DNA from 2 places in the Paenibacillus sp. AD87 genome. Region 1 is predicted to be linked to the other one. Evidence: riboswitches for the same ligand, from Rfam matches in the RefSeq annotation. Region 1 holds a riboswitch; the other holds the start of a gene.
What was found. Region 1 has a riboswitch for glycine ahead of gcvT (glycine cleavage system aminomethyltransferase GcvT). Riboswitches for the same ligand answer to the same signal wherever they lie in the genome.

Region 1 (6,260 bases):
GAGAACGAACCATGTCGAGTAAGACCAGATCGTCTATGGGCAGTAGACGCGAGGAATGAATCGATTGCTCGATTTCAACTAGCAGCCTGTGAAAATAAGCCTGCTCCTCGCCGACAAACTCCAGCCCAAGCTGGGCAGATAGAACGCCGCACAACCGTGAAGCCAAATATTCCGGCACCTTCCGCTCATCTTGCAGAGGATTCCCAACGTCATTTTTGTCCTGTTGTGTGCCCCGACCTATGCCAAAACCTTTTCGAATCCGCACGACCGCTACAGACAATTGGATCAGCAGCTTCATGTATTGACGTTCCGGGATATTTTCCAACCACTCAATATCCGGCTGCCATAATGCATTTTCGACCGTAAGTACATCCTCATGCCCTATCATTTCCAGAAGTTTGCTGTTTACTTTGGAAACTCCCTGCTCCGCTTGTCTACCGAATAAATCGGATTCATCCAGATATTCAAGAGCGAGCGCAGAAATAGCCATGCGATGAGCCAGCTCGCTTCCATTGATCTTGACCCCATATCCACGTCTGCGAACCAGCTTCAATCCAGCCAGCTGAATGCGTGGTTCCAGATCGTCCAGATCGTTGCTTGCCGTAGACACGGTTACCTTCAGATCTGAGGCCAATGCAAGCAGCTTCACAGGCTCGGATTCATCCAGCAAAATACAAAGCATGAAGAGTTTACGCTCTTCGGGCGTAAACTCCACATATTCGTTAAGCTCAAGTTGTTGACGCAATACGGCCAAATCATCGGAACCGGGATCAATTCGAACCCCGGTTCCCGATTTTTTTTCCAATCTCATGCCAAGGGGCTCAAGCCATTGTTCAATCATCTGCAACTCTCGATGTACGGTACGAGTGCTTACTTTGACCGCAACAGCTATATCGCCAGCAGTTACCTCATGAGGATGCTCCAGCAGGAACTCCACGATCTCACGCTGTCTCCTTGTAATATTACTCATCAGGAGTCGGATTTGAGGCGCTCCACCAGTGCCTCATATTCAGGACTCTTCAGGAAGTTATCGATGGAAATATGCTCTGCATTTGGAGCCACGGATTTGGCCCGGTCAGTCAATGTTTTCTGTGTGATGACGATGTCGGCATCTTGTGGAATCTCACTGATCGCCGTGTTGGTTACAGCGACATCCACACCGGCTGCCTTCATTTTCTTCCGCAGAATCGAGGCACCCATGGCACTCGAACCCATACCTGCATCACAGGAGAATACAATTTTATTGATATCCGTTTTTACTGCCGAAGAAGCAATATCGGCTGCACGGTCAGCTTCACGATTGTCTTTATCAACGGTGAGGTTGCCCGTTTTGCCCTGATTTTTCATATCTTTCATGCGGTTGGAAGCACTATCCAGATCTTCGTCATCCTTCTGTTTACCTGTTTTGAGCAGTATGGATGCCACGAGGAAGGAGATGACCGCAGCTACGGCTACCCCGGCAAACATGCCAAGATATCCGCCCTTAGGTGTTAACAATGAGTAGGCAATGATACTTCCCGGTGACGGTGCAGATACCAAACCAGCTCCTGTCAGCATGAAGGTCAATGTACCCGCCACACCACCAGCCATCGCAGCCAGAATCAGTATCGGTCTCATCAGAATGTAAGGGAAATAAATCTCGTGAATCCCGCCAAAGAAATGAATGATTACAGCACCTGGAGCGGAAGATTTGGCTGATCCGCGACCGAAGAAGCAGTATGCCAGCAAAATGCCGAGTCCAGGTCCTGGGTTGGATTCAAGCATGAATAATACGGATTGCCCCAGTTCTCTTGCTTGATCCGTACCAATCGGTGTCAGAATCCCATGGTTGATGGCATTGTTCAGGAATAATACTTTTCCTGGCTCAATGATCAGGTTGACCAGCGGGAGAAGACCAGCATTCATCAAAGCTTCTACCCCAGCCGATAACACCTTGCTAATCGCTTCAACGAAAGGCCCGATGCCTTTAAGGGCTAGAAGGGCCAAAATCCCACCAATAATACCAGCGGAGAAGTTGTTAACCAGCATCTCAAACCCTGATTTGATTTTGCCATCGACAGCTTTGTCAAATTTCTTAATGACCCAAGCTCCCAATGGTCCGGCAATCATAGCGCCAAGGAACATTGGAATGTCACTGCCGACAATAACCCCGATGGTCATTATTGCACCGACTACACCACCACGTTGGCCGTGTACCATGGTACCGCCTGTGTAACCGATAAGCAAAGGCAGCAAATATTTGATCATTGGATCAACCAGCAATGCAAAATCTGCGTTAGGGAACCATCCTTTTGGAATGAACAATGCCGTAATCAAACCCCAGGCGATAAATGCACCCATGTTCGGCATAACCATACCACTCAGGAAACGTCCAAACTTCTGAACGCCGACCCGTATTCCTCCGCTTTTTTCGGACTTTGCGTCCACTGAACTCATATTGAAAACCTCCTCAACATATTAAACCTTAATTCCACTGAATTTTGACAACGATGATCCAGACGAACAAAGGTACAAATCTTCAATAAATCTTAATTTACAACCATATCGTAAATGAAAACGGTATCTTCTACAACGAAATGAAAACCTACTTCCGTCATGAACGTTGATGACAAGATTTAAATTTAAAGGATTGTCCCATGTTTAAACTTTGTATATGGAATGGAACCTGTTATTCCCTTTCATGTATCATACCCACGAAATGCCCCATTTTAATGACAAATGAAATTGTAAATTTCTTCTATTTAAATGAGCTGTTTCTATCTCAATTAGAAATAATGATGAAACACGTTAGATTGATATTTATTCCATCTACTTAGTCGAGTAACAACGAAAAAAACGCAATTGCCTCATCCTGTCCCAGGTGAGGCAATTGCGCCTAAGTATTCTCCGAATGAGCTGTATCACCATCCGGATCTATAATCAATCGATTCATTTTTATTACGTTAAACGAACTTTTCCATTAAGCTGAAACTCCGTATCTAGCGGAAATTTGTACCTTAATATTATTCCGTATGTTTACGATACGCATCCGCGTTCATCAATGTGGAAAGTGCTGCTGTGAGGTCGCCCTCAACACGAATCTCGATCATCCAGCCTTCCTCATATGGGGAGTTGTTAACCAGCTCCGGGGAATCCTGCAATGCATCATTCACAGCAATAATCGTTCCACTGACAGGAGAAAACAAATCCGAAACGGTTTTGACGGATTCAATCGTTCCAATGCCGTCTTCCGCTTTTACATCCGATTCAAGGTCAGGCAATTCTACAAACACAATGTCACCCAGCTGATGCTGCGCGAACTCGGTAATGCCAATACGTACGGTATCCTCCCCTACGGTCTGCACCCATTCGTGCTCTTCACTGTACAGGAAATCACTTTTCAATTCGCTCATCGATATCCGCCTCGCTTTTCATTAATGAGTGCATGCGTTTCTTTGACCTTAACCTTTTTCCCAGAACATAGCGTATGATATTTTCGATTCAAATGTCAAGATACCTCACAATTTATTTGTTTTTCTTCCTTATATGCCTGTAACTCAAATGGACCCTCCCTACATATAATGGTGAATATTAGAAAAGTAAGCGCACTCTTTATAAATAGACGAACATTTTAATGTTAATTAAAAATTTCATTCGGATTTTTTGTTCATATCTATGATATCGTTCTTGACATCAATAGACGATTCAGGCTTTAATGAGAGTAGTAAATGTGTTTAATTGGTCTATGCAATACCCGCGGATGAATGTAAAGGGAGAGATTACCCTTGACACCCGAATCAGGGTGTACATGCGGTAACGCCGAAGGAGTAAGCCACCGACAAGCGGAGGTGAATCTCTCAGGCAAAAGGACTTTTACGGGACGCAACTCTGGAGAGCATCTAATCGCCCTGTATGGGCGTTATGATCACCCAAGGGGAAACCTGCTGCATCATGCGGCGGGGTAACTCTCAGGTACCAAGGACAGAGCCTAAGAATACAGCGTGCTTCTGGCATGCCGATTCTTTGGCCTGTCCTTTTCCTTTTTCCCAAAAAAACGAAAACAGGTTATAGAGCGGCGCTGCCTATAGCGTCCTTACCTTACTTTTATAATAAAATATGATGCCAGATTCATTGATCCACGGTTATACACTCGGCCGGTTGACGGCCCATGACGAGGTGATTGGATGTCCGATTTGCTTAGAACCCCACTCTTTCCACTCTATCAGCAATATGAAGGCGTACGATGCATTGATTTTGGTGGCTGGGAGCTCCCGGTACAATTCAGTGGAATTCAGAAAGAGCACGAAGCGGTGCGAGAACGTGCCGGATTATTTGATGTATCCCACATGGGCGAATTCACCGTACAAGGTGAACACGCAGAAGCTTTTTTACAGCACATGACCACTAATGATGTAACAACACTCGTTCCCGGTCAGGCCCAATACACGTTAATGTGTTATCCGGATGGCGGCGTGGTCGATGATCTGCTGATCTATAAACTGAAAGACCAGCATTATATGCTGGTGGTTAACGCCTCCAACATCGACAAGGACTGGGCATGGCTGCAACAGCACATGACGCCAGGCGTAACGATGACCAATGATTCGGATCAAACGGCGCTGCTTGCTCTGCAAGGTCCGCTGGCAGTGGATATTCTCAGAGCGGTGACAGACACCGATGTGTCTTCGATTGAGCCTTTCCGCTTTGTGGCAAATGCGAAGGTATGTGGCGTTACATTGCTGTTATCCCGCACCGGATATACGGGTGAAGATGGCTTTGAGCTCTATGTTCCCGCGGAACAAGCTGCTGAGGTCTGGAACGGATTGATGCAAGCCGGAGAAGGTCACGAACTCGTTCCGACAGGACTGGGTGCCCGGGATACGCTGCGCTTTGAAGCCAAGCTGCCCCTGTATGGACAGGAATTGTCTGCAACCATCACACCGCTGGAGGCTGGCGTAGGTATGTTTGTGAAGCTAAATGCAGGACCGTTTATCGGACATGAAGCCTTGTTGCAGCAAAAAAATGATGGGCCTGCCCGAAAGCTGGTCGGCATCGAAGTGCTGGAGCGCGGCATCCCTCGTCCTCATTATCCCATTTACGCCGAAGGCGTACAGATTGGTGAAGTAACCACAGGCACCCAGTCGCCTACGTTAAAACGTAATCTGGGGCTGGCCTTGATTGACAGCAAATATGCTGCACTGGGTACCCCGCTGGAGATTGAGATTCGTGGCAAGAAACTGAAAGCCGAGGTCGTGAAGACCCCTTTTCATAAACGGACACGTGCGCCAAAGACACCTACTCAAGGAGCTGATCAAGCATGAGCAAGCATCGCTACATCCCCATGACCGAGCAGGATCAGAGTGCCATGCTGGCAACCATCGGCGTGGAAACGATTGAGGATCTGTTCCATGACATTCCACAGGAGATTCGCTATCAGGGCGAACTGCCTGTTTCCTCCAAACTGGATGAATACGCACTGACACGTCATATGTCGAAGCAAGCGGCAGCGAATGCCAACTTCGAGACACACGCCAGTTTCCTGGGTGCAGGCATTTATGATCACCACGTTCCCTCCGTCATTAATCATGTAATTTCCCGTTCCGAGTTCTATACAGCCTATACACCCTATCAACCCGAGATCAGCCAAGGAGAATTGCAGGCGATTTTCGAGTTTCAATCCTACATCTGTGAGTTGACAGGCATGGCTGTAGCCAATGCCAGCATGTACGATGGTGCAACTGCATTTGCGGAAGCAGGCAATCTGGCCGCAGCGGCAACCCGCCGCAAACAGCTGATTGTGTCACGTACCGTGCACCCCGAATCCCGTCAGGTATTGCAAGCTTATGCTCACGGCCTCAATCTGGAGATTGTTGAGATTGGATATCAAAATGGTGTAACAGACTGGGATGCCCTGCAAGCCGCCGTGTCCGATGACACCGCAGCCGTCATGATCCAGAGCCCGAACTTCTTCGGCGCCGTGGAAAATGTAAAACAGGCCGCAGACCTTGCGCATGCGCACAAGAGCCTGCTCGTGGTCAGCGCCAACCCGCTATCGCTGGGTCTGCTGGAAGCCCCAGGCAAGCTGGGTGCTGACATCGTCGTTGGCGACGCGCAGCCCCTTGGCATCGCCGCTTCACTCGGCGGCCCAACATGCGGATACTTCGCCGTATCCCAAGCTCATATGCGCCGAATTCCTGGCCGAATTGTAGGCCAGACAACGGACCGCAACGGCAAGCGTGGTTTTGTACTCACGCTGCAAGCACGGGAACAGCATATCCGCC
Region 2 (6,260 bases), on a different contig from region 1:
GTTACTGATCTGTAGAGCGCTTTTCTGCGATATGGATGGATCGTCAATTGATTTAATGACACGGATACTATAGAAAGCTACTGAGGGGCGGCCAGCTGTTCCTTGAGCAATCGGATGGTAGCCTCATATTGTACAAGCCCCACTTGCATACACAAACGCTGTGCAGGTGAGATCTGTTCGCCAAATTGCTTCATCTGGCGCTGCAGCTCGGCATACAGCAACTCTTTACGATTCAGCTCCGACCGGACCCACCCTGCGACAGTATCTTCATCCGCCAGCTCTCCGAAATACAGACGCATCAGAAAATCAGAACGGAACACCTCTGCTTCCAGGGGACTCATCAAATAGGTATTGAACTCCGCAGACCCTTCCGGTGTTAAGGTATACACATTTTTGTCAGGTTTCCCTTCTTGTCTAACGGATTCTTTGGTCAATAACCCTGACTTTTCCATCTTCGCAAGTGTGGGATAAATGGTGCCAAAGCTGGCATCGAAGAAAAATGAAAAGTATTGTTCAAAGTACTGCTTGATCTCATATCCGGAACATGGCTGATTGTGCAGTATTCCGAGGATGACATGCTGCGTGTTCATCGGTGTACCGCTCCTTTCCAATTGCTCTTAACGTATCACATCCTCCCTTATACGTTCAACATCATCAGACATTCACGGATTGGCTTATCCGGCAAAAGGGGTATATCTTTATCCACGATCAGGTGAAGGCAGGTTTCCAGTCAGAGCGACAGGTGTCGCAGCAATCTTGGACTCCAACGGTATGCTGGATTGTGCAGGACCTGAGCGTTTGATCCATGTGCACACCGCTCCCAAAACCAACGTCGCCGCTCCAATCACTACCAAAAGCAGAACATCATGACTAATCCCATCTCCGCCAAGTACCAGATTCATCATACCCTGCACCGCGTAGGTTGCCGGCAGATAATGACCGATCTGTTGATAGAAGTCAGGCATGACATCGCGGGGAATGGTTGCGCCTGATGACAACATCAGCAGAGGCAACAAGGCACTGTTTAACCATGCTCCAGCATTTCCAAGCAGCAGCAAGCTCAATTGCGCCACGAATAGAAAAGATAGAGTAATCAACAACTGAAATAGCCATAACATCCACCATCCATCTGCTGATGATACACCCATAACATGCATCATCCCTGCTCCAACAAGCGATACGATAAATGCAGCACCAACATTGATGATATTGCGCGCCCAGAAACGTTCCCATTTCCCTGCCCTGCTACTGAGTTCACCAGAAACCTTTTGCAGATTCATGCCAAGCAGCATTGCACCTGTAAACGTAGCTGTCACAATCAACATTGGTACCATGGAAAAAGCAAAGTTATGAACTGGATTCAGTCGTTCCACTTCTGCCTCCACCCGGGAAGATAACCCCACCGCCATCGTATTCGCCTGATCGGCAGCCATACCTGATTGATTCAGCACTCCCCGAATGCTGTTTTGCTGTACTTCACGGTTCAACGTCGCTGTAACTTGTGCGGACACGGTCTGCATCACACTTTTTACGGTAGCCACGTTGGATTCATTCATTACATACTTCACTGCCACCGGGCCCGACAAGTCTCCCGCCTGCTGCATGAAACCGGATGGAATCTCGATAATCATGTATACATCCCGGTCCGTTAACATCTGTCTGGCTTCTTCCATAGTTGCCGAAGGTTTAATCGCGAAATGAAGCCCCTCTGCAAGAGACTTTGCCACAGGCTCAGCCGCAGCCCCATCTTCATTTACGATGGTCACAGCAAGCTGATTCATCCGTGCATTTACCTGATCATATCCACTAAGCCAAATGGTATTAAAAAAAACCTGGAACAGTACGGCTGTAATTAACCCGACTACTGTAGCTCCATTTTTCAAAAACAGAAGACTCGTTTGAAAAACACTTTTCATGTTATCCATCTCCTTAATTTGTATAACTTATTCTCGATCTTATATATCGTGTTGATATATGACAATAAATAATATATCTAAACGATATATAAACGTCAATACCTTTTTATTTTTCTTTGTTGGAACAACAAAAAAGCCGATACGCTTCTTCACCAGGAAGAATTCGTATCGGCTTTTTTATCAAGATGGGAGCAGATCATTACCGTTAATGATCAAGCTCCACGAATTAAATTCAGTTCATGTACGTTCATGCATGTTATGCCTTGGCTTCTGGTTCATTTTCAGCAGGAGACTCAGCTTCAATCTCAGGCTCCGCACGCTTCGCCTTCGGTTTAGCAAGCTTCTCCATCATTTTCCGTCCTGTCGGTGTTTGGGCAAGCCCACCTTGGGCCGTTTCACGGTGCCTGCTCGGCATCGCACTGCCCACTTCCAGCATGACATCAATGACTTCGTCAGAAGGAATGGCACTTCGTACCCCGGCCAGCGCCATGTCGGCCGCAGCCAACGCAGTTACGGCACCCAGTCCGTTACGCACGATGCACGGAATTTCCACGAGGCCTGCGACGGGATCGCAGATAAGGCCTAATGTATTTTTTAACGCGAGGCCAACCGCATGAACCACTTGCTCCGGCGTCCCTCCACGCAGCTCCACCATGGCTCCAGCGGCCATACCGATGGCAGAACCCACTTCAGCCTGACAGCCACCCTCGGCACCGGAGATAAATGAATTGTTGGCAATGACATAACCAATCGCTCCCGCACAGAACAGACCGTTCACCAGATGCTCGTCACTCCAGCCAAAACGCTCTTGGGAGCTTATAAACACACCCGGAATGATGCCGCAAGAACCGGCTGTTGGTGTGGCAACGATCCGGCCCATGGAGGCATTCACTTCCGATACACAAAGGGCATACGCCATGGCCAGTGCAGAAGCATCTCCAGAACAAGTCTCACCTTTACGAATGTACTCAGCCATTTTTTTGCCGTCTCCGCCAGTCAAACCGCTGCGTGATGTCGTATCTTCTGTCAGCCCTTTGTGTACAGCTTCCTTCATCACCTGATAGTAATCCGACATCTGCCGTACAACATCCGCTTCCGGGATATTCGTCTCCTGAACCTGCTCTTCGATCATCAGCTCGGCGATGGTTTTGGATTCTGCTGTACAGATGGTATTCAGTTCATGTAGATGTTTAAACCGCATCAGGCTCGACCCCTCTCTTCAAATCAATCACGCGAATGTCCAGCATATGATCCAGTGACCGCAGACGGTTCAACATCTCAGGATTCGGCACACCATCCATCTCCATCGCTGTTAATGCTTCACCATCCCGGGCTTTCCGATCCACTTGCATGTACCCGATGTTCACCCCGGACGAACTGATGGTGGAGGTTACGGAAGCGAGCACTCCTGCTTTGTCCGAATGGCGCAGTACAAGTGTGGGAAACTCTCCGCTGATCTGTACACGAAAATCATTCAATGCATGCACCGATACACTACCTCCGCCAATGGAAGCACCAATTAGTGAGCATTGACGGTCTCCATGCCACAGTTCAATCTTGACCGTATTCGGATGAGGAGCAGGCAGGCCGCTTGTAAAAAACTCTACCTCCATACCCACTTCCTCTGCATATTGTTCTGCATCCGGTATACGTGGATCATCAGTCACATAATCAAGCAGGCCACCGATTAACGCAAGATCCGTACCATGCCCCTGATACGTATCGGCGAACGAGCCATACAGTGTTAATCGAGCGCGTTCAGGCGTGCACCCCAGCCACTGACGGGCAATTCGCCCCAATCTTGCCGCTCCAGCCGTATGTGAACTTGATGGACCTGTCATGGACGGACCAATAATTGAAAAAACGTCTTTAAAACGCATCGCAAACCCTCCATTTATAATCGTCATTTTCATCCAGACGTACACCCATAATGTTCCTTTATTACTGAATGATGACATCAAAAAAGGACAGAAGAAGGCCCTAGGCCCTCTCTCTGTCCTCGATACCTGAGAGTTTCATGATAAGCAGCGCGGCGGATCGATGCAATCCCTGTATTCACAGGTGATGTCACCCTGCACACCGTGCTGCTTGACCATATACCCCTTGGGTGGCGCAGTTTCGCGCACTCTCCAGAGTTGCGTCCAACGATGGTACATTTACCTGAGAGATTAACCACTGCGCCGGGTGCGTAGCAGCTTGCTCCTTCGGTGCCCGACAGCTGCCATTTTACTCGACATGCCCAGGTCTCTCCCGCTCGCTATCATTCGCTGTATGGAACCATTCTGATCTTGTAACAGAACGATAATTGAAGTTTTTAATACTTTCTCATTAAGATTAATCGACCGGAAGATCAGTGTCAACAAACTTAACGATTTCTTTGTGAATATTTGCTTTTTTCCATTTTATACACTAAATAAATTAACGAACTGTAAACTTTCATCACATGAATGTGTTAATGCGTTTCATCTCGAAAGCGTATACATTGTTCATTTTCTATTAGTGACTATCAGTGTTTAATACTATTTATGTTATGTTCCACAGAACGGTTCGGGTATTCAGGTAACCTTTATTCTGTACTAGAATTGCCGTATTTCTGCCTGTCACCCCACCATCGCCTTGGGCTTCGATGGTTCATCGTAATACCTGCTTCGGGAAGGAAGCATACTCGTCACCCACAATCCCAACGCAGCCAGCAGCATAACCCCGGATACAACTGTATATACCATACGAAGTGACAACTGCTCGGCCACTACGCCTGCAATCAAAATGGAAGCCACCTGTAGCATACTTAACACTAGTCCAAGTACACTGCTCATTCGCCCCATCAGATCGACAGGGATATTATTTTGATAAAAGGTAACCAGGCCCGTATTCGCCAGTGCGGAGCACAGACCGAGCAGAATAAAGGCAACCGCCGCCAGCTCAAACGATAATGAACGGGAGAACAGAAAATAACCCAGCGCGACCAGAAGTACACCGCCACCCATCATGTGACGGATCGGCAAATGTTTGGCGAACATCCAAACCAGCATGGAACCTGCCAAATAACCGATTCCGGTGATACTCATTAATGCTCCGTACTGTGATTCAGGCAGGTTCATCACCTGACGGATAAACACCACTTCCTGGGCATCCAGCGACATGCCGACCACCAGAATAATCTGGAACAGGGCATATATACCGACCACGTAGCCCGACTTTCGGCTGAAGCTCAGTACAGCTCTCCAATCCTGGGCAATCATCCGAGGTGTGAGTCTGCTTCCCGTCCCTATATTCTGTTCTCCAATGCCCAGTTTGGGAAGAAACATTAGAATCAACGCAGAAGCAGCAAAGGAAACCGCATTGGCATAAATGGCTGCCGCCGGAGATAAATAAATTAGCATCACTCCTGCAACTGCTGGGCCGGTAATAAATGCCCCTGAGCTGATCAGGGCTTGTAGGGAATTGAAGCGCTTGCGCCGTTCAGCAGGTACCAACCGGGTAATGTATACCTGAGAGGAAGGGACAAATATAGATGAAGACATGCTGATCAGAAACATCACTGCGTACATCATCCATAGGCTGGACATCAGTGGGAGCGCCGCCACCAACAATGCCCGTAGCATATCAGCACCAATCATCAGCTGTCGCTGATCATAACGATCAATCAGGCTGCCTGACCAAAACTTAGTGCACACCGAAGCAATCGGCGAGATAATCCACAACCCTGCGACTGCCGCTGGAGACTGTGTCATATTCAATACCATCAGGTTAATCGCCACAATATATATGAAATCACCCAGATTGGATATGCCCACTCCGCTAAGCAGCAATCCGGCATGCTTCCAGCCACCAGACTGCCCCTTCGATGCAACTCTCTTTGCACGAATGTTCTTCATAGCGCTACCCACCCACTAGAAATCACAAATTATAACTCATAGAAAATACTCTCGTTCTGTACATATGGTTTGCAAAATTTGCTGCATATAAGAGGCATTCGCTCTTTCATCCATTCGTACCTGGACTCATTCTCCATCTGAAATGCAAAATAGCCGAACGTAAAGATCAGCATGAATCCTTCCATTAACCGAATATCACGCTTCGTCAGTGGTCCTGTCTGCTCCGTATATCCCGATAGGAAGACATCCCGTTCCTCCCGATTGAAAATCGTAGCCGCACCTCCGGCATCAAAGAGATAGTAGCCATAACCGTATAAACAAAAATCAATCATAGATATACCCTGATCCGTCACTAGCAGATTACCGCGGGTGATGTCCCCGTGAATCACTCCCCATGTCTCGGCATTCTGCGGATACGCTTCGAGTTGCCTGTTAATGTTCTCAAACGTCTCACGAATCAGATCGA

Region 2: it holds a riboswitch for glycine, as region 1 does, so the genes downstream of both, sdaAB (L-serine ammonia-lyase, iron-sulfur-dependent subunit beta) here and gcvT (glycine cleavage system aminomethyltransferase GcvT) in region 1, are expected to answer to the same signal.

The regions. Positions count from the first base shown of each region.
Region 1 covers NZ_LXQN01000007.1:418,320-424,579, reverse strand. The annotation lists gene gpAD87_RS02025 (BglG family transcription antiterminator) at 1-970, opposite strand, end outside; gene gpAD87_RS02020 (PTS mannitol transporter subunit IICB) at 970-2,436, opposite strand; gene gcvH (glycine cleavage system protein GcvH) at 3,003-3,392, opposite strand; glycine riboswitch at 3,740-3,862, shown strand; glycine riboswitch at 3,866-3,966, shown strand; gene gcvT (glycine cleavage system aminomethyltransferase GcvT) at 4,164-5,300, shown strand; gene gcvPA (aminomethyl-transferring glycine dehydrogenase subunit GcvPA) at 5,297-6,260, shown strand, end outside.
Region 2 covers NZ_LXQN01000022.1:455,009-461,268, forward strand. The annotation lists gene gpAD87_RS30190 (PadR family transcriptional regulator) at 78-590, opposite strand; gene gpAD87_RS30195 (YhgE/Pip domain-containing protein) at 699-1,916, opposite strand; gene sdaAA (L-serine ammonia-lyase, iron-sulfur-dependent, subunit alpha) at 2,173-3,117, opposite strand; gene sdaAB (L-serine ammonia-lyase, iron-sulfur-dependent subunit beta) at 3,107-3,796, opposite strand; glycine riboswitch at 3,908-4,051, opposite strand; glycine riboswitch at 4,056-4,179, opposite strand; gene gpAD87_RS30210 (MFS transporter) at 4,517-5,794, opposite strand; gene gpAD87_RS30215 (phosphotransferase enzyme family protein) at 5,824-6,260, opposite strand, start outside.